One region of the Sphingomonas sp. Tas61C01 genome, then DNA from elsewhere that is predicted to be linked to it. Evidence: predicted binding sites of a transcription regulator. Region 1 holds the regulator's gene; each other region holds the start of a gene.
The links. Region 1 encodes LexA, which represses DNA repair genes until DNA is damaged. Its sites were predicted from a motif close to GTTCCNCNCTTGTTCT; they were not measured.

Region 1 (7,002 bases):
CCGAGCTCGATCGCGCGCTGGCACTGAAATCACGGCTGATCGGCGTCAACAACCGCGACCTGCGCGATTTCACGGTCGACTTCCAGCGCACCTACGATCTGGTCCGCAAGGCACCGAAGGATTGCACCTTCGTCGCCGAAAGCGGGCTCACCACGCGAGACGATCTCGACAAGATGGCCGCGGAGGGCGTGCATTGCTTCCTGGTCGGCGAATCGCTGATGCGACAGGACGATGTCGAGGCGGCGACCCGCAGCCTGATCGGATGACCGGCCTCACCCATCTCGATGCCGACGGCGCCGCGCATATGGTCGATGTCGGCGGCAAGCAATCGACCGCGCGCGAGGCGATCGCCGGAGGCCGCATCACGATGAGCCCCGCCGCGCTCGCGGCGGTCCGCGACGGCGCCGCGGCGAAAGGCGACGTGATCGCGGTCGCGCGGATCGCGGGAATCATGGCGGCGAAGCGCACCAGCGACCTGATCCCGCTCTGCCACCCGCTGCCGCTCAGCCGGGTCGCGGTCGATCTTGCCTTCGACGACACCGGCATCGTCGTCACCGCGACCGCGGCGACAGACGGCAAGACCGGGGTGGAGATGGAAGCGCTGACCGCGGTATCGGTGGCGCTGCTGACGATCTACGACATGGCCAAGGCGATCGACAAGGCGATGGTCGTCACCGACATCCGCCTGCTCGCCAAGACCGGCGGCAAATCCGAACCCTGGACCGCGCCCACGCGCTGAAGCGACCGGCTCGCCCATGTGGGAGAGCCGGTCGCCTTCGCTCAGGCAAAGGTGACGCGGACCGAGGGACGCCGCACGCCGCGCATCGCCCCGCCGATCAGCGCAAAGCCCAGGATCATCATCGCCCAAGTCGCCGGCTCCGGCACCGCCAGCGCGAACTGCCGGTTGATGTCGTTGTACAGCGCCTTCTGCACGGCGGCAGTCGGATGGGTGCCGTCGAACGAGAAATACCCGGTGCACGCCGGGAACGCCGCCGCACCGCGGCAGGTGCCGCCGTCGGGGCGGGTCGCATCGGGCAGGATCAGCGGCTCGGGCAAGCCGAACGCGCTTGGATCAGCCTGCAGCCGCCCGAAGAAATCGAGATAGCTGAAGCGGAACAACGTCGTGCCATCGGCGAGCGTCAGGCCGGACAGCGCTTCGTTGAGATAGGCTTCGGCCTCCAGCGACGCCGCCAGTCCCGCGCCGGTCGCGACCGGGAACCCGGTGATCAGGATGTTGCGCGCGCCGAGCTTGTTGAGCGTCTCCACCCCGCTCGCATAGTCGGACGCCGCCGCCTTCAGGAACGCACTGTCACTGCCATACCCGGTCGGCGTGCCCGGCTGGATCGCCGCGAAAACGTCGTTGCCGCCGAAATTGAGCACGAACAGGCCAGTCGAATCGACCTTGTTCCCGAGTGCCAGATACTGGTTGTAGAAGAAGAGCTGCTCGCCGAGATCGGCCGACGCTGATGTCGTCGTTGCCCGTGCGCCCCCATAGGCGAAGTTGGTGCCGCCGAGCAGCGATGCGGTGGTCGGCTTTCCGAACAGGTCGATGCTCAGCAGGTCGGTATAGTCGTAGCCATTGGTGAAGCGGCCTTCGAAATACCCTTGAGTCGGGTTCGCCCCCGCACCGAGCTTGAGGATGTTGCCGGCGTCGACCAGGCTGTCGCCGAACACCGTCAACGACGTATAATTCGGCGCAGCCTCGGCCGGCACCGCCATCGCCGCGCTCGCTAGGCACACGCCCAGCGTCAACTTCCAGTTCATCGACCTCTCCCGTTTTTATTATGGTAAACGGATGGTAACACCCCGTTAGAAGGGAAGTAAACGGGCCGTGATCATCGGCGAGGTGACTGGTCGACGACGTAAGACAAACGAGCGGCATTCCCCAACCTCATCGTGCTTTCGCAGACGCGGGAGCCCTTCGCGGGGACCCAATGCGGGTCGCGTTACCGCCGCCCCCGAAACTCGGTGCCAAAACCCGCCCGACCATGCCAGATGACGCCATGAACACGCCACCCACCCTAATCCCCGTCGCCGAAGCGCAACGGCGCCTCTTCGCCGCTGCCGCCCCCGTCGCGGCCGATCATCTTCCGATCGCCGACGCCGCCGGCCGCTGGGCCAGCGCCGACATCCTCGCGCGCCGTACCCAGCCCGCGGCGGACCTGTCCGCGATGGACGGTTATGCGATCCGCTACGACGACCTGCCCGGCCCTTGGCAGGTGATCGGCGAAAGCGCCGCAGGCCGCCCCTATGCCGGGTCGATCGCAGCGGGCGGGGCCGTCCGCATCTTCACCGGCGCCGCGATGCCCGCCGGCGCGGACGCGGTGCTGGTGCAGGAGGAGGCGCGACGCGACGGCGCTCACCTGTCGCTAGATGGCGAGGGCCCCACCCGGCGCGGCGGCAATGTCCGCCGCCGCGGGCTCGACTTCAGCGAAGGCGACCGCCTGATCCGCGCCGGCGACCGGATCACTCCCGCGCGGATCGCGCTCGCGATCACCGGGGGCGCCGCCAACCTCCCCGTACACCGCCGGGTCCGGGTCGCGATCGCCGCGACCGGCGACGAGCTGATCCCGCCCGGTGCGCCGCTGAATCCGCTGTCGCTGCCCGAGGGCAATTCGTCGATGCTCGCCGCGATGCTGGCCGATCTGCCGGTCGAGATCGTCCGCCTCGGCATCCTCGCCGACGATCTCGCGACGCTCACCGCCGCCTTCGCCGCGGTCGATGCCGATCTCCTGATCACCACCGGCGGCGCGTCGGTCGGTGATCACGACCTCGTCCGACCCGCGTTGGAGATCGCGGGCGGGGTGATCGACTTCTGGCGGATCGCGCTGAGGCCCGGCAAGCCGATGATGGCGGGACGATTGGGCGAGGCGATGGTGCTGGGGTTGCCCGGCAACCCGGTCTCCGCCTTCGTCACCGCGGTCCTGTTCGCCCGCCCGCTGATCGCGCATCTTGCGGGTGCCGCCGATCCGCTGCCCCGCACCACCCATGCGTTGCTCGGCGAAGACCTCGCCGCCAACGGCGCGCGAACCGATTACCTGCGCGCCGAACTACGCGACGGGCGCGCCTTTGCCTCGACGATCCAGGACAGTTCGATGCTGCTGACGCTCGCCCGGTCGACCTGCCTGATCGTCCGCGAAGCGGGCGCGCCGCCGGCGTCGGCAGGCGACTCGGCGGAAATCCTCGTCATCGCTTGACGGCTTCCAAGATGTTCCATAGAAGTTCTGCGTCTGTTCTGGACGGAGAATATCCATGCTCACGCGCAAGCAGCACGAGCTCGTCTGCTTCATCAACGATCGGCTCGACGAAACCGGGATCTCCCCGTCGTTCGAGGAGATGAAGGAGGCGCTCGACCTGAAATCCAAATCGGGCGTGCATCGCCTGATCTCGGCGCTGGAGGAGCGCAATTTCATCCGCCGTCTGCCCAACCGCGCTCGCGCGCTCGAGGTGTTGCGGATGCCCGAGCGGCCGGAAAAGGCGGCGCGGGCCAAGCCGTCCACCACCGCGGCGGCGCCCCCCCCCGCCAACGTCCGCGCGGTCCCGCAGCCCGCGAACGACGTCATCGAGATCCCGCTGCACGGCCGGATCGCCGCCGGCGTGCCGATCGAGGCGTTCGAAGGCAGCGCGATGCTCGCGGTGCCGGCGGCATTGCTCGGCAACGGCGAACATTATGCGCTGGAGGTATCGGGCGACTCGATGGTCGAGGCGGGCATCCTCGACGGCGACTATGCGCTGATCCGCCGGACCGAGACCGCACGCGACGGCGAGATCGTGGTCGCGTTGATCGACGACAGCGAAGCGACGCTCAAATATTTCCGTCGGGAGGGCGCGATGATCCGGCTCGATCCCGCCAACCGCGCCTATGATCCGCAGCGTTATCCCCCCGCGCACGTCCGCGTCCAGGGTAAGCTCTCGGGTATCCTGCGCCGGTACGACTGATCCGGTCGAGCACCGGCGGATCGCGCCACGGGTGGCGATCCGCCGGGGCCAGCACCGTCGTCACTCGTTCGCTCCCGAGCGTCAGCGCGATGCCGCCGGTCCGGCGTAGCGTCTTCCTGTCGAGCCGCAGCCAGCGCGGCGTGCAACCGCGCGGCAGTCCGCCTTCGTTGACGACGATGTCCGCCGCCCGGCACGCCGCCAGCAGCGCGGCGCGCGGCACCGGATAGGCGCTGCGCAGCGCCATGATCCGCCACGTCCGCCCGCCGGCGACGAGATCGACCAGGCACAGGTCGCGGCTGCACCGCGCATCGGGCTGTTCGGCGAGCAGCAGTGGTTCGCCGTCCACCCCGCCATTCTCCGCGAGCGTCGACCGCGTATAATCGCCGGCCCGGTCGCGCAGGATCGCCAGCCCGGCGCGGGTCCTGACCGCGACGTGGCGACCGTCACCGGTGATCAGCAGGTCGGGCGGCGGGGTAGCGATCGCCCAGATCGCACCCGCCGCGACCGGGACGATCCCCAGCCGCCGCCAGCGCGTCCGCCACAACGCCAGCCACACGCCGCCGATCACCATCGCGGCGAACGCGCCGTCGGGCATCGCAGGCAGCGCCGCCACCGATCCCGGCGCCGCGGCGACCGCGTGCGCCAGCCACAGCAGCAGCGCGATCGCCCGCCCCGCCAGCCACCACAACGGCCCCCCCACCCCCGCCAGGTCGAGCACCAGCGCCGCCGCCTCCAGCGGCATGATAACGAAAGTGGTCAGCGGGATCGCGACGATGTTGGCGGCGGCGCCATAGATGCCCGCCTTGTGGAAATGGTACACCGCGATCGGCATCAGTGCGATCTCGACCGCGATGCCGGTCAGCAGCAGGGCCGCCAGCCCCCGCGCCGCCCGCCGCCCCAACCCTTCGTCGTGCGGCTCCAGGAATGCGCGGACCCGCGGCTGTTCGTGGATCGCGACGATCGCGGTGATCGCGGCGAAGGACAGCTGGAAGCTCGGGCCCGCCAGCGCCTCGGGCCAGGCGAGCAGCACCACCGTCGCGCCGACCGCGACCAGCCGCAGCGTCATCGCCTCGCGCCCCAGCGCCAACGCGACGAGCACCAGCAGCGCCGCGACGCACGATCGGATCGTCGGCACCTCGCTGCCCGTCAGCAACGTATAGCCGATCGCCGCCGTCGCGCCGGCCAGTGCGCCAATCAGCGGAATCCGCGCATGCAGCGCCAGCCACGGGCTCAGCGCCAGCAACCGCGCCACCACCACCATCGTCGCCGCCACCACCGCGGTGATGTGCAGTCCGCTCACCGACAGCAGGTGCGCCAGCCCCGCGCGTCGCATCGCCTCCGCATCCGCCTCCTCGATCGCGCCCTCGTCGCCGGTCGCCAGCGCCGACGCGATCCCGCCGATGCTGCCGTCGAGCCGCCCGGTGATGTGCCGGGTGAGCGCCGCCCGTGGTCCACCGCCCGCGTCGCCGCCGCGCTCCACCGTCACCGGCGCGAACCCGCGCCCGGTCGCTCCGATCCCGGCGAACCACGCGACCCGTGCGAAGTCGTAGGCGCCCGGCACGGCGGGCTGCGGCGGCGGCATCAACCGCGCGCGCAATCGGATCGTCGCACCGCGCACCGCCCCCGCGGGCACGTCGCCGGTGACCAGATTGACCCTGATCCGCCGCGGCAGCGCAGGGCCCGCCACCGGCGCGAGCGTCAGCCGCACCAGGTCGCGCGCGGCAAGCGGCTCGACCTGCTCGACGCGAGCGCCAAACGCCGCGATCGTCGGCCCCGCCAGCACCGGTGCCGCCACCCGTTCCGCGCGCCACCAGATCAGCGCCAGCCCGATCCCCGCACACAGCGCCGCGACCGCCACCACCCGCGCCGCGCGCCCGGTGCCGCCCGCCGCCGCCCCGGCCAGTGCCAGCGCCACCAAGCCGAGCAGCGCCACCGCCCAGCCCTGCGGATCGGGCACCACGAACCAGCACGCAACCCCGCCGCCGATCGCGACCGGCATCCACAGCGGCAGTTGCTCGCGTTCCGCCTCCAGCAGCCGTTCGATCGCGCGGCCCGCCTCGCGCCACGCGGTTTGTCCGCGCCAGGGGTGCGTGCTAGGGGCCTCGACGGCTGTTTCGGCCAACATGTATCGAACATTGGGAGCACGCTCGGTTGGGCGCAACGAATGATAGCGACGTAGGTATTCGCCCTAGGTCGGACGCCGTGGTCACCCGGTTCGCGCCGTCGCCGACCGGATACCTCCATCTCGGCGGCGCGCGCACCGCCTTGTTCAACTGGCTCTACGCGCGGCATCACGGCGGCAAGTTCCTGCTGCGGATCGAGGATACCGACCGCAAGCGCTCCACCCAGCCCGCGATCGACGCGATCCTCGACGGCATGCGCTGGCTAGCGCTCGACTCCGACGAACCGCCGGTGTTCCAGTTCGAGCGCGCCGCCCGCCACGCCGCGGTCGCGCACGAGATGATCGACCGCGGCCACGCCTATCGTTGCTACATGACCGCGGACGAGATCGCCGCGATGCGCGCCGAGGCCGAGGCCGCGAAGAAGCCGCTCCGCATCCGCAGCCCGTGGCGCGACCGCGATCCCGCGACCGTCCCCGCAGACGCCGCCTATGTGGTCCGGCTGAAGGCGCCGCTGGAGGGCGCGACGACGATCGACGACCGCGTCCAGGGCAGCGTCACCGTCCAGAATGCCGAGCTGGACGACCTCATCCTGCTGCGCTCCGACGGCACGCCGACCTATATGCTCGCGGTGGTGGTCGACGATCACGACATGGGCGTGACCCACGTCATCCGCGGCGACGATCATCTCAACAACGCGTTTCGCCAGCTGCCGATCATCAAGGCGATGGGCTGGCCCGAGCCGATCTACGCGCATATCCCGCTGATCCACGGCACCGACGGCGCCAAGCTGTCGAAGCGCCACGGCGCGGTCGGGATCGAGGCGTATCGCGACGAACTCGGCATCCTTCCCGAAGCGATGGACAATTACCTCCTCCGCCTCGGCTGGGGGCATGGCGACGACGAGATCATCAGCCGCGCACAGGCGGTGGAATGGTTCGAT
Region 2 (7,002 bases), 1.6 Mb from region 1:
GCGCGGCGCAGCTGATCCGCCTCGGCCGGCGTGAACCCAGCACCGACGATCGCGACCTTCATCGCCTGTTCCTGAAAGAGCGGCACGCCGAGCGTCTTCTCCAACACGGCGCGTAGCTCAGGACGCGGGTATTCCGGTTTTTCCAGCCCTTCGCGTCGGCGTAGATACGGGTGGACCATGTCGCCCTGGATCGGCCCCGGCCGGACGATCGCGACCTGGATGACGAGATCGTAGAAGCGCCGCGGCTTCATGCGCGGCAGCATCGACATCTGCGCACGACTCTCGATCTGGAAGGTGCCGAGCGTGTCGGCCTTCTGGATCATCGCGTAGACGTCGGGGTCGTCGTCCTGCAGATCCTTGAGCTCGACGTGCAGGCCCTTGTCCGCCTCAAGCATGTTGAAGGCGCGGTTCATGCAGCCGAGCATGCCCAAGCCGAGGACGTCCACCTTCATGAATTTCAATGCGTCGATGTCGTCCTTGTCCCACTCGATGATCTGCCGATCTTCCATCGCGGCGGGCTCGATCGCCACCAGGTCGTCGAGGCGATCATGGGTCAGAACGAAGCCACCCGGATGCTGCGACATGTGGCGCGGCACCCCGATCAGCTTGCGGGCAAGCTCTAGTGTCAGGCGCAGCCGGCGATCGCCAATGTCGAGGTTGAGCTCGTCGACCTGCTTCTCGCCGACGCCTTCGGCCGACCAGCCCCAGACGAGGCCCGCGAGCGAAGACGTCAGATCCTCCGGCAGCCCAAGCGCCTTGCCGACGTCGCGGACCGCGCCTCGCGCACGATACCGCTGGACCACTGCTGTCAGCGCGGAGTGATTGCGGCCGTAGGTCGCATAGATCCACTGGATGATCTCCTCGCGTCGCTCATGCTCGAAGTCGACATCGATGTCGGGCGGCTCGCGGCGCTCTCCGGACACGAAGCGCTCGAACAGCAGCTCGTGCTTGATCGGGTCAATCGAGGTGACGCCAAGCACGAAGCACACGCAGCTATTCGCAGCCGAGCCGCGCCCCTGGCAGAGGATCCCGCGCCGGCGTGCCTCGCGGACGATCGCGTAGACCGTCAGGAAGTAGGGGGCGTAGCCAAGCTCGCCGATGAGCCGCATCTCATGGGTGATCTGGTCGGTGTACGCTTGCGGCACGTCACCATCGAACATCCGGTCGACGGCCTCATCTGCAAGGCGCTCAAGGGCCTCCTGGGCGGTCAGCCCGTTGATCAGCTTCTCATGCGGATACTGATACTGGAGCTCGCCAAGGTCGAACGTGCAGATCCGCGCTATGTCGACGCTCGCCTGCAGCGCGTCTGGATAAGCTCGGAAGCGCCGCACCATCTCGTCGGGTGATTTGAGCGCCCGATCGGCGTTGACCTCGCGGCGGTAGCCGAGTTCGTCGACGGTGCATTTCTCGCGGACGGCGGTGACGACGTCCTGCAGCAGCCGCGCTTCGGGAGCATGGTACAGCACGTCCCCGGTAACAACGGCGCGCACGCCGGCGCCGCCCGCCTGGCGCGCAAGCGCATCGATCCGGACTGCGTCCCCCGGCCGGCGCCGTTGGAACAGCGCCATGTAGCCTCGCCGCCCGTAGACGGCTTTCAGGTCCTTCAGCGCCGCAAGGTTCTCCTCATCAGCCTCGTGCGGCAACAGGATGGCGATAACGCCCTCGGACCAGGGCTCCAGGTCATGCCAGTGTAGAAGGCAGCCGCCCTTCCCTGCCCGCCCCTTACCGACCGTCAGCAGTCTCGTGATCCGAGACCAGGCAGGGCGGTTGGTGGGGTAGAGCAGCAGGCGTCGACCACAGGAGAGATCAACGCGAGTGCCAGCGATCGAGCGAACGCCGGTCGCCTTCTGCGCCTCCCATGCCCGCACAACGCCGGCGACAGTCCCGATGTCGCTGACGCCGATCGCCGGATAGCCAAGCAGCGCCGCAGCCGCGAACAGCTCCTCGGGACTGGATGCTCCGCGCAGGAGCGAGAAGTGGGTGAGCACCTGAAGCTCGACATAGTGGGTCATCCGAAGACCCCGTGCATCCACCAGGACAGATCGCCTGTATCGTCCTCGAAACCGTCACCGCGGCGGAACACCCAGAAACGCCCGCCGGTCTCGTCCTCGACGCGGTAATAGTCTCGCACGGCCCACACCTCGGCATCACGCCGCCACCACTCGCCATGTACCCGCTCAGGTCCGTCGCCGGCGACAACCTTGTAGGTCTTGCCCCGCCAATCAAACCGACGTGGCGGCTGGTCGGGCATCAATGCCATCACTCGGTGGAGCGGCTCTGGATGCGCGAAAAGGCGGATCGGACGTTGCCAAGCGGGCCAGTTTCCGGGAACTTCATTCGGGTCGGAGTAGGCGACGGCTCGCTCCGGCACATGGCTGTCGACCGGGGCGAAACGGAAGACGGACCGCACACCGATCCTGCCGGCGATGACGTCGACCAACCGCGACGGATCGCGCACCAGCGTTTCGCCTGCCAGGACGGCACCGAGATCCACCGCGTCCAGTGGCTCCGTATGCGGGGCGACAAGAGCGAACTGCTCGATGCCCATGCCAGGATCGATGCGCTCGATCCGGAGCTTGAGCAGCCGCAGGAGGTGCCCAACCTCGCGCGTCGGTCGAGAGGTGCCGACCGCCACGAGCTGCTCGGTGCCGTCGACGCGCAAGCACGTCAGGCGAAGCGAACGAGCACCCAGCCCTTTCGCCTGCAGGACGACGGCGAGATCGCGCAGCAGGTCGCCCATGACCTGTTCGATCACCTCGGCCGTGCCGATCGGCTCCAGCAGCCGACGCTCGGCCGCTGGCACCTCTGGATCATCGCGCGGCGTGATCGGCTCCGCGACACCGCCTAGCGCCTGATCGAGCCGGGTGATCGCCGGCAGGCCAAGACGACGCGCTAAGGGCCCGCGCGCGACCGGCAGCAGATCCCCGATGCGATCGAAACCAAACTTTCGTGAGGCAGCTAGCGCCGTGGCTGCGAGGCGAAGCGCCGCGATTGGCAGCGGAGCAAGTGCGTCCGCTGTCCCGCGCGCTTCGACGCGGATGAGGTCACCCTTGCCAAAGCGAGCCAACGCATGAGCAGCGCCAGGCGTGTCTGCGACGGCAACGCGCGCGGTGAAGCCAACACGCCGGTAGAAGGCGAGCAAGCGTCGGCAGAACCGTTCCTCTCCGCCATGCAGGTGCTCGCAGCCTGCCAGGTCGATCCACAGGCCATCGTGCGGCGTCACGGCCGCGATTGGGGACCAGCGCCTGACCGCCAGCAGCGCAAGGCGGTCAAGCAGCGCCGCATCCGCCTCAGGTTCGGCCGGACGGAAGTCGAGATCCGACACTAGCGCGCGGGCGTGGGTTGCTGCCATGCCGGGGTGGATGCCGAGTGCCTGCGCGCCGGTGCAGGCGGCGACCACCTCCTCGCGCCTGCCTACCTTTCCGACAAGCGCGAGCGGCGCGTGTTGAACCGGAGCCGGGGCAGGCGCGATGATCCGCAGAGCGGGTGTCGGCGCCTTGTACGGGTGGCTTGCTGCTTCCGATCGCCGGCCAAGCTCACGCATCGGTGGCTGCGCGTGAACCGGCAACGTGGCGATCTGTGCCCCGACCTCCTCGCGCGACTGCGCGCTGGATCGTGCCCACTTAGCACCAGGGCGCCAGCCGCCGCCCCGCGGCACCGAACAGGCATCCGGGTCGTCGTCGACCGGCAGCTGCAGGGCGGGCCGCTCAGGCAGCCGCGTAGCGGGCCGTTCCAACCGTCTCAGCCGTTCGATGGCCAAGTTCGGCAGGAACAGCGAGACGACCCGTCTCATTGCTGCCCTCCACAATTAGGGAGAAGGATGCACCGCCACGCTGCCGCGCGAGTTCGACCGACCACTGCGCTCTCCCCACACCTGCGACCTCCAGCCGCGCCGAAGGCGCGGAGCCGATCCGCCAGCGCGTCCAGGCAGCAGAAGGCTCGGAGAAGGGATCCTGGTCACGGCCGCGGCGCCGTCGGAGCAGCAGAACCGGCATGTCAGCTTCTGCTGCCACCAGTTGCAGCCTTCTGGTCGCCACCATCGACACCTTGCTCGCTTCTGCGATAATGGCGCATGGCGTGCCGTCGCGGACAGCATCCTCGATCACCGCGAGAAGCGCGGTATCGTCCGCAGGCTGAGCATAGATGACGTTGGCAGACGCGAGGCCCGCCTGCTCCAGTGCCGGAGCGTAGAGGTCGTGCCTACAGCTCGTCCAGAGGACTAGACCTCCGGTGTTCGCAGCCTCCCGCGCAGCGATCCCAGCAAGGAACAGGGTCGTTGCCGCGTCATCGACCAGCGCCGCACTCTGCGCGGTCGCTTCGTGGAGCGCACCAGCGCGCAGGCCCCCTGCCCCAAGTCGGCTGTCGATCGCGTCGACGCCGAACGGCAGCACGCGGTAGTCGGTCACCGGTGTGGCGATCGTCCGCAGGTGCGCTATGCTTGGCGCGAGAGAATCGAGGGCGGCGGACATCGTGTTCTAAGACTCGGCTCGTTCTCCTTATGTTCCGTTACCGTGCTCCATCGGTCAAGCTCGCAACGGCTCGGTTCATCGATTCAGCGAAGCCGAAAGCTTTCGCGACGGTCTCTTGGCAGCTGGCGACCCCCGCCCCTCGCAAGCGTACTGTTCGAGCGCTGACACGAAGATGGCTAGGCCGACCCAAAAGCGGACGCTCGTTCATCTCCTCTAAACCGCCGCAGCTGACGTCCGACTGCCTGCGCTTAGCAAAGACGAGCCGCGTAAATCTGCTGGGCAGCGGTTCTGGCAACAAAGCGACCGACGGGCTTGCGAAAGGCATGAACTTTCTGGCTCGCCTTTGACAGCTGACCCAGTTTCGCTGATCGAAGGGCATGGGAGACAACGATGACGAGCCGGGATCTGGACCGTGGCTGCCGTGGAATGGGGGGGCCTGTCCGATTCGACCCGATTGTCGGGTGATGATCAAGCGCCGCTACAACTCATCCGTATCGGGTGAAGCCGGCAGCTTTCGATGGTCTCACGACCAGTATGTCGCTTACGGCGCCGATGACGTGGTCGCATACTGCTGCATCTCCGATAGTACCTGTGATTCTTGAAGCCCTGCGTTCAGGCGCCGTTCCAATCTTTCTGCGACCGAAAGACGAATCGGCCTCCCGGCCCGGATCTTCCGCCAAGTGTTGTAGCTGATCCCGAATCCGTTCATCAGCGCCTGACTTGTCTCGCCCGGGAGCGATGTCAACATGCGTTCGACAACTTGAGGATCTACGCAACGTAGGCCAACGCAAGGCGACGCCTGCTCCCCCAGTACCATGACTACACTCATTCCGAACTGCCTTAGTTTGCTGACACCTGCTCGCGAACTAGAACGCGTATGCGCAATTCGTTCGCTCGATTGACTTGCCTGAGAGCCCCCCGACCCTAACTCTTTCATTCCCGAAAAATCGCGGCTTCTGCCCCCCCCCGACTAGTCGTTCACGCTTCCCGGCTGCACCGCGCCTGGAGGCGGTGGGCTGCAGGACAGCCGTTCGGCTCCGGCGGTTCATTCGTCGGGAAGTATAAGGACGGCTCGAAAGTCGTTCACGTTGGTGAAGGTCGGCCCTGTGACCAACAGATCCTCAAGTCTCGAGAAGAAAGTGCCGCTGTCGTGCCGCTTAAGCGCATCATCAACGTTCAGGCCGGCAGCGGCGGCGCGCGTCAACGTGTCCGGGGCGATGATCGCGCCCGCGCCACCGCCGCTGGCACCATCCTCACCGTCCGTATCGGCTGCCAGCGCCCAGACTCCGGATCGACCGGACAATGCCCGCGCCAGCGCGAGTGCAAACTCGGTGTTGCGCCCGCCGCGTCCTGCGCTCCTGCCGGTCAGCGTGACCGTGGTCTCGCCACCGGAAAGCAGAACGCAGGGACGCCCCCTCGGAGCGCTCGTCAGGTGCGCCATCGCCTCCGCGACCTCCCTGCTTTCCCCTTCCAGCGCATCACCCAGGATCTCGACGTCGTACCCCGCTTCGCGCGCGACCTTCGCCGCGGCATCCAAGGACGCCTGCGGGGTGGCTATCAGCCGGACATCGCAGGTCTGCGCGCGCGGAGCGTGCTTGGTGGCCGAGGGTGCCACCAGCTTGCAGTATGCCGCCTCTCCGATCTCGCCGCGCAAGCGCTCGGCGAGCGCGGACAGGTCCCGTCCTTCCTCGGCATCCGCGATAGTGGGTCCGGACGCTATCGCGGCCGGATCGTCGCCGGGAATGTCACTGATCGCGAGGGTGACGACCTGCGCTGGGAAGGCGGCGGCAGCCAGCTTGCCGCCTTTGACCGCTGACAATCGGCGACGGACGGCGTTCATCGACCGGATGTCGAGACCTGAGTTCAGAAGCGCGCGGTTGACGGCCTGCTTGTCGGCGAGGGTGAGGCCCGGAACGGGCAGCGCCATGACCGACGAGCCGCCTCCGGAGATCAGCGAGAGCACGAGATCCTCTGCGCGGAGGCCCGCCACGAGGTCGAGCATCTCTCGCGCGGCCGCCTCGCTGTTGGCGTCCGGAACCGGATGCGCCGCCTCGCGTACCGCGATCCGCCCGGCCGGTTTGCCGTAGCCGTAGCCGTAGCCGTAGGGTGCGACAACCGCGCCATGGAGGTCAACGTCCGCCCAGGCGCGATCGACGGCGATCGCCATGGCGGCCGCAGCCTTCCCTGCCCCTACGACTATGCACCGCCCGCGGGGCCGCGGCGGCAGGTGGTCCTTCAGGACCAGCTCCGGATCCGCAGCGCTCACGGCCGCGTCGAACAGGCGACGCAGCAGCAGCCGCGCCGCCCCGTCCCGCTCGGGCTCCTGCAGGGAAAGCGGTCCCGTTCTCATAGGCCGCGTCCAACGGCGAGGTCCGGCCCGCCATGCGAGGAGTGAACCTCGCGGATTACCTCGGCCCAGCCCAGCGACTCCGGCAGGCCTGTGCCGCTCATGTGAACGCCACCACGTCGTAGGTGTCGAGGCTAGGAACCGTCACGCTGGCGTAGCCGCCCGCCTGCCGGACCTGCAGCGGAC
Region 3 (7,002 bases), 280 kb from region 1:
CGCACGGCGAGATAGCGGCCATCCGTGGGTTCGAGCGTGCAGTCCCAGCGGCTCGCATTGATGCAGGCCGGGCGGACCTCCACCTGATGATCGCGCGCGTCGCGCACCACTTGGGCCGGCGCATAGAAGCCCATCGGCTGCGCGTTGAGGAGCGCTGCGCAGAAGACGTCCGGATGATGGTGCTTCATCCAGCAACTGGCATAGGCGATCTTGGCGAAAGAGGCGGCGTGGCTCTCGGGGAAGCCGTAGGAGCCGAACCCCTCGATCTGCTTGAACGTGCGCTCTGCGAAGTCGCGCGGATAACCGCGCTCGACCATGCCGCCGACCAGCTTGTCGAAGAAGTGGCTGACCCCACCCGTGACTTTAAACGTCGCCATGGCGCGCCGGAGCTGGTCGGCCTCGGCTGGCGTGAACCCAGCACCGACGATGGCGACCTTCATCGCCTGCTCCTGGAAGAGCGGAACGCCGAGGGTCTTCTCGAGCACCGCGCGGAGCTCCGGACGCGGATAGTCGGGCTTCTCCTTGCCCTCCCGCCGCCGCAGATAGGGGTGGACCATGTCGCCCTGGATCGGGCCGGGCCGCACGATCGCGACCTCGATCACGAGATCGTAGAAGCGCTGCGGCTTCATCCGCGGCAGCATCGACATCTGCGCGCGGCTCTCGATCTGGAAGGTGCCGAGCGTGTCCGCCTTCTGGATCATGGCGTAGACGTCCGGATCGTCGTCCTGGAGGTCGGCCATGCCGACGCGGATGCCCTTGGCTTCGTCGAGCAAGTTAAAGGCTCGGTTCATGCAACCGAGCATGCCGAGGCCCAGTACGTCGACCTTCATGAACTTGAGCGCGTCGATGTCGTCCTTGTCCCATTCGATGACCTGCCGGTCGACCATCGCGGCAGGTTCGATCGGCACGAGATCGTCGAGCCGATCGTGGGTCAGCACGAACCCGCCAGGATGCTGAGACAGGTGTCGCGGCACGCCGATCAGCTTGCGGGCAAGAGCGAGGGCGAGGCGCAGGCGGCGATCGTCCATGTTGAGGCCGAGCTCATTGACCTGCTTCTCGCCGACCCCTTCCTGGCTCCAGCCCCAGACGAGCCCGGCGAGCGCCTTGGTCAGGTCCTCGGGCAGCCCCAGCGCCTTGCCGACCTCCCGCACCGCGCCGCGGGCGCGATAGCGCGTGACGACGGCGGTCAGCGCGGCATGGTTGCGACCGTAGGTCTCATAGATCCACTGGATGATTTCCTCGCGGCGCTCATGCTCGAAGTCGACGTCGATGTCCGGCGGCTCGCGTCGTTCCCCGGAGACGAAGCGCTCGAACAGCAGCTCATGCTTGATGGGATCGATCGAGGTCACGCCGAGGAGGAAGCAGACGCAGCTGTTCGCCGCCGAGCCGCGGCCCTGACAGAGAATGCCTCGCCTGCGACTCTCCGCGACAATGCTGTTCACGGTCAGGAAGTAAGGAGCGTATCCAAGCTCGCCGATCAGGCGCAGCTCATGCGCGATCTGCTTGCTGTATGGGAGAGGTATGCCGTCAGGGAACATCCGCTCGGCCGCCTCGCGGGTCAGCTGCTCCAGCGCGCCCTGCGCGGTCAGACCTTCAACGACTTCCTCGTGCGGATATTGGTAGCTGAGCTCGCCGAGATCGAAGGTGCAGGCGCGCGCGATGGCTTCCGTTGCGGCGATAGCGTCGGGGAAAGCAGAGAAGCGGCGCTCCATCTCCTCCGGCGACTTGAGGTGCCGGTCGGCGTGCCGCTCGCGTCGATGGCCCAGCATATCGACGGTGCATTTCTCGCGGATCGCGGTGACGACGTCCTGAAGCAGTCGAGCCTCGGATGCGTGGTAGAGGACGTCGCCGGTCGCCACCGCGCGCACGCCCGCAGCCTGCGCTTGGACGCCAAGTTCGTGAAGGCGCATCGCGTCGTCAGGCCGCCGGCGGAACGCCAGCGAGCAATAGCCGCGCCCGCCAAATGTGTCGCGCAATTCAGCCAGGCTGCGCGCCGTCGCCTCGCCGGGCAAATCCGGAAGCAGGATCGCGATCAGCCCTTCGGCCGACGCTGCGAGGTCGCTCCAGCCGAGCGAGCAACCTCCCTTGCCGGCGCGTGACTTTCCAAGCGTCAGGAGTCGGCTCAACCGCGACCAAGCTGGGCGATCGGTCGGATAAAGCAGGAGGCTGCGGCCATCGTCGAGGACGAGCCGGCTGCCGGCGATCAGCCGGACGCCGGTCGCCCTCTGCGCTTCCCAGGCGCGTACCACGCCGGCGACGCTGCCGAGATCGGCAACGCCGAGCGCCTGGTAGCCGAGCACCGATGCTGCCGCGAACAGCTCGTCGGGGGAGGACGCGCCACGGAGAAACGAGAAGTGGCTCGTGACCTGGAGCTCGACATAGATGGGCTTCGATGGGGCCATCAGCCAAACAGCCCATGCATGTACCAGCTGAGGTCGCCGGTCGCCTGGTCCACCCCATCGCCGCGCCGGAACAGCCAGAAACGGGCACCTGCCTCGTCCTCGACGCGGAAATAGTCGCGGACGGCCCAGACCTCGCCATCGCGGCGCCACCACTCGCCGTGGATGCGCTCGGGTCCGTCACCCGCCACGACCGCGTGAACGGTCCCGCGCCAAGCGAACCGCCGCGGCGGGTGGTCGGGAAGCAAAGCGACGACGTTGGTGAGCGGCTCGGGACGACGCAGCAGGCGCACGGGTCGCTTCCAGGCCGGCCACCCGTCGGGCGTGTCGAGCGGCTCGGCCCGGCAGGTCGCGCGTTCGGGCACGTCGCTCTCGACAGCGCCGACCGTGAACAAAGCCTCCGAGCCGGCACGTCCGGCGAGCTGATCGACAAGCATAGACAGGTCAGCCGGAGCGTCGTCCCCAGCAAGAGTCCCGATGAGCCCCGTGGCGCCGAGGGGGTCCGTCCGCGTCGCGGCCAGCCGCATTGTCTCGAAACCGCCGCCCGGATCGATCCGTTCGATGCGCAGGTGGAAGAGGCGTGCGAGGTGGGCAGGGTCGCGGGTCGCGCGCACGGTCCCGATCGCAACCTTCTGTTCGGAGCCATCGATGCGCTCAAGTCCGAGCAGAAGCGTCCGGGCTCCGAGCCCGCGTTCCCCCAGCTGTCCGCACAGGTCGCCCAGAAGGTCACGAATGACCTGCTCGATCGCCTCGGCGGTGCCGATCGGTTCGAGCAACCGCCGTAGGGCGACCGGCACGTCTTCAAGGATCAGCGGGATGATCGGTTCCGCGAGCCTCCCCAATGCCTCATCGAGCCGTCGAATGCTCGCCATCCCGAGCCTACGCGCCAGAGGGCCGCGCGGCAGCGGCAGCAGATCGCCTACGCGCTCCAGACCGAAGCGGCTGGCGGCGGCGAGGGCCTCAGGGGTCAGCCGCAGGCTGGCCAATGGCAGCGATGTCAGTGCCTGGGCTTCGCTGCCAATTTCGATGCGCTCAAGGGTGCGCGCACCGAAATGCGCCAGCGCATAGGCCGCACCGGGTGTGCCCGCGACCGCGATCCGCCCGGTCAGACGCAGTCGCCGGCAAAATCCCAGCAGGCGGCGGCAGAAGCGTTCCTCGCCGCCGAACAGATGGGTGACGCCCGTCAGATCGAGCCAAAGCCCATCGGCGCCGCTGACGGCGGCCGTGGGCGTCCAATGGCGCACCGCATGCAGCGCCAGCTTCTCTAGCAGCGCGAGGTCCGCAGCTGGATCGGCAGGCCTGATGTCGAGGTCGGGGACGAGCGCGCGCGCCTGCGTGACCGCCATACCCGGTACCAACCCTAGGGCGAGCGCGGCTGGACAGGCCGATGCGATTAGCTGCTTGTTGCCGACCTGCTCCGCCAGGATGAGCGGCGCCGCCGACGGTCCGGGCGGGTCGCTCGCGGCGACGTGCGACGTCAGGGATTCTTGGTGCCGTCCCTTGAACGGATGGTCGGCTGCCTCCGAACGGCGGCCGAGTTCCCGCATCGTGGGCTGCTGATGGCGCGGCAACGAGGCCGCCGGTGGTTCGACAGCGGCTCGGGCGGCACCCGCCTCCCGAGCCCAGCGTGCGCCCGGCCGCCACCTGCCGCCCCGCGGGACCGAGCAGGCACCGGGGTCGTCGTCAACGGGCAATAAGGCTAGCGGGCGCGCCTCAGGCTGCGCGCGCGGTCGCTCTGACCGCCGGAGCCGCTCGATCGCGAGCGCCGGCAGGTAGAGCGAGGCGACCCGTGTCATCGCAAGCCTCGACCAGAAGAGAAAAGGGATTGCCGTTCCGCTGCCGGACCAATTCGACGGACCAGCGGGGTCGACCGACACCTGGCGCGGGCAGCCGCTCGGACGGGGCGCATGCGATGCGCCAGCGCGTGGTCGCCGCGGAAAGCTCAGTTAGAGGGCAGTGACCCTGGTGCCGCCAACGCCGTGAAAGGATGGCGGGCGTCTTGCCGGCGTCGGCCGCAAGCTGGAGCCGCCGCGTTGCGGTCATGTCCGCGCGTTTGATCTCGCCAACCACGGCTGCGAGGCCGCCGTGACGCAGAGCGTCCTCCATCAAGGCCAAGACATCCTTGTCCTCGCGACCCTCGGCAAAGATGACCCGACCGGGTGGGAGACCGGCCTGCTCGAGACCTGGGGCATAGAGGTCGAAACGGCTGACCACCCACAGGACGCGGGCGTTACCAGCAGTCGCGAAAGAGGCGGCGATCCCGGCGACAAAGAGCGTGGCGGCTGCGTCGTCACTCAGCGAGGCTGCCGCCGGTGCAACTTCGTGCAGGGCGCCGCCGTCCAAGCCTCCATCAGCCAGACGCTCGTCGATGTCGCCCACACCGAACGGGAGCGGCGGCACCGATCGGAGACGCACGTCCGCCACGCTCTCGCGCAGGAGCGACATGATCTCGGATTTGGTACGGGCAGCAGGCATCAACGGAATCGACTCATGTGTTCGCCTTATGTTCCGCTCGAAACACGTGTGAGGTCAAGGCGCATTTGAGAGCGCGCGGGACGTGAGGCCGGCCTCGCGGGCTTCCGACATGGGAACATCGCCGCTTCAGCCGCGCTGGAAGGAAGGCAAGCTAATTGACCATAGAGCGAAGGACGAACGATGAGTCAGGCAAGCTGGGGAGAGACGGGAACGCCCGACATTAACTGGCGGATGAGCGCTGCGCTACAGAACGTGCCCCGCGGCGATGATGACCTTGCAGAGGTCACGAGCTTGGAAGGCGCCGTTCGAGCGTGGCTTGCCTTGGATCCCGATCATCAGGAGGCCGCGACACTGACCCCGGAGCATCCTTTGCTGATCGACGGAGCTTCGATGCCCGAATTCAGCGGTGACGGCATCGCGGCGTTGGCGGAGCGCCTGCCCGCCAACCAGACTACCAGCGCGTCCGACGAGCCGGTCATCGATGAGGCGGGTTAGCCAGCCGGTGGTCGCAGGCTGCGGAAGGTGATCGACCAGCGCGCTTCGTCCATCTCCGCGATGCTGTGCTCCCATTCGTGCCTGGCTTCGCCGCTGAGATGATACGCACCGCGTGGCGGCAGCGGAACGGACACCCGCTCGAACCGCTCGCCTCGACGACGGCGAAACCGCATCACGGCCGGTGCGCCGAGTGAGATGCCGACGACATGCCCGAACGCGGGCCGATCGCGATGCCAGCCGATGCCGGCGCCGGGGTCGTAGCAGATCAGCAAAGCCTGGACGAGCACGTCCGGCGAGAGGCCGGCGAAGTGCGCCGCGCGATCCCGGAGCGGAAGCAGCCAGCCGGGCAGAGGCTCGCCTTCCTGGAGGCGCCCGGCGTCGAAGTCGTAGGTCCACCCGTATGAACTGGTCAGCCGCTTGCCGGTCCAGCCCTGGAACCGGAACGGCGACAGGTCAGCCGCGTCAATCGCAGCGATCGCCGACCGCTCCTCAGCGGGGGTGATGAACTCGTCTGCAGAGGCGAGGCCCGGCAACACCGGTGTACCGAACAGATCAGCCATGCTTGTCACGAGACGGCCATGCTTCGGTCCGGACCGGCGGGCGGCTCCCAGCCGTAGACGCTGCGCCCGCCATATTCGTGCGAGCGTCCCCGTTCCTCGGCGATCAAGGCGTCGACCGACGGTCCGCTTGCCGTACGCTCCAGCTGCCGTGCCTGCTCGTCGAGACGGCGGATCGCGGCGAGCTTTTCGTCATTGCCGAGCTTGGCCGCTCCGACCGCCGCCTTCATGACCTCGATCGTACGGTCGTAGACTTTCGTGGGGACAGGGTAGGGGTGACGGTCCTTGCCACCATGGGCGAGCGAGAAGCGCGCCGGATCGCTGAACCGGCAAGGCGCGCCGTGCACGACCTCCGCCACCATCGCCAGCGAGCGGATGGTGCGTGCGCCGATCCCGGGCACGAGCAGCAGTTCGGCGAAGTCTTGCGGTCCGCACTCCACGGCCGCTGCCAGCGCGCCGTGCAGCCGCCGCTCGACAACGTTCTCCGCACGCACATCGTGATGCCCGGGCATGACGAGGTGCGGCAGCATCGCCTGCTGCTCGGGCTCACGTGCCGGGATGGCTCGGGGCTCGATCCGGGCAAGGTGGCGGACGATCCCGTCGGGCCCGGCCTGGCGCAGCAGATCGAGCTGGCGATCGCGCGAGGCGGATGCCCGACGATCCGCAAGATTGACGATGTTGCCCTGTGCCTTACCTTCGATCGCGGCATGGGGCGCATCCACGAAGCTCCCGAGACCCTCGGAAAGCCAGTGATAGCGGCGCGCCTGCTTGGCTGTGCCGTTCATTCCTTGCTGCACGACCACCCAACGCCCGTCATCGGTGACGATGAAGCCGTGCAAGTACAGGTCGAAGCCGTCCTGGACCGCCGCGCTATCCACCTTCGCCACCAGCCGGCTCGACCGGGCGAGCGCGTCGCCATCGATCCCGACCCGGTTCCCGACCGCAATCAACTCAGCCGGGGTCGCGCGGCTATGTCTGCCGCGTCCGCCGCAGACATGGATGCCGAGCTCGCCCGAGAGTGGCGCGAGCCCCCGCTTCAGGGCGCCGAGCACGCTCGTAGTGATGCCGGACGAATG

Region 2: ACT009_RS08630 (ImuA family protein) is a predicted target of LexA. The motif match lies at 4,490-4,505, and genes of this name have one in related genera.
Region 3: ACT009_RS02425 (ImuA family protein) is a predicted target of LexA. The motif match lies at 4,894-4,909, and genes of this name have one in related genera.

Annotation. Positions count from the first base shown of each region.
Region 1 covers NZ_CP199583.1:258,361-265,362, reverse strand. Annotated here, with positions in the region: gene trpC (indole-3-glycerol phosphate synthase TrpC) at 1-266, shown strand, start outside; gene moaC (cyclic pyranopterin monophosphate synthase MoaC) at 263-739, shown strand; partial or broken gene ACT009_RS01220 (PEPxxWA-CTERM sorting domain-containing protein) at 781-888, opposite strand; partial or broken gene ACT009_RS01215 (SGNH/GDSL hydrolase family protein) at 922-1,719, opposite strand; gene ACT009_RS01210 (molybdopterin molybdotransferase MoeA) at 2,004-3,197, shown strand; gene lexA (transcriptional repressor LexA) at 3,253-3,939, shown strand; partial or broken gene ACT009_RS01200 (ComEC/Rec2 family competence protein) at 3,947-6,064, opposite strand; gene gltX (glutamate--tRNA ligase) at 6,091-7,002, shown strand, end outside.
Region 2 covers NZ_CP199583.1:1,845,975-1,852,976, forward strand. Annotated here, with positions in the region: gene ACT009_RS08620 (error-prone DNA polymerase) at 1-2,012, opposite strand, end outside; gene ACT009_RS08625 (DUF6504 family protein) at 2,009-3,793, opposite strand; gene ACT009_RS08630 (ImuA family protein) at 3,708-4,469, opposite strand; gene ACT009_RS08635 (glycerate kinase type-2 family protein) at 5,515-6,819, opposite strand; gene ACT009_RS08640 (family 10 glycosylhydrolase) at 6,917-7,002, opposite strand, start outside.
Region 3 covers NZ_CP199583.1:533,890-540,891, forward strand. Annotated here, with positions in the region: gene ACT009_RS02415 (error-prone DNA polymerase) at 1-2,402, opposite strand, end outside; gene ACT009_RS02420 (Y-family DNA polymerase) at 2,402-3,946, opposite strand; gene ACT009_RS02425 (ImuA family protein) at 4,113-4,874, opposite strand; gene ACT009_RS02430 (hypothetical protein) at 5,055-5,369, shown strand; gene ACT009_RS02435 (alpha-ketoglutarate-dependent dioxygenase AlkB) at 5,366-5,929, opposite strand; gene ACT009_RS02440 (DUF763 domain-containing protein) at 5,935-7,002, opposite strand, start outside.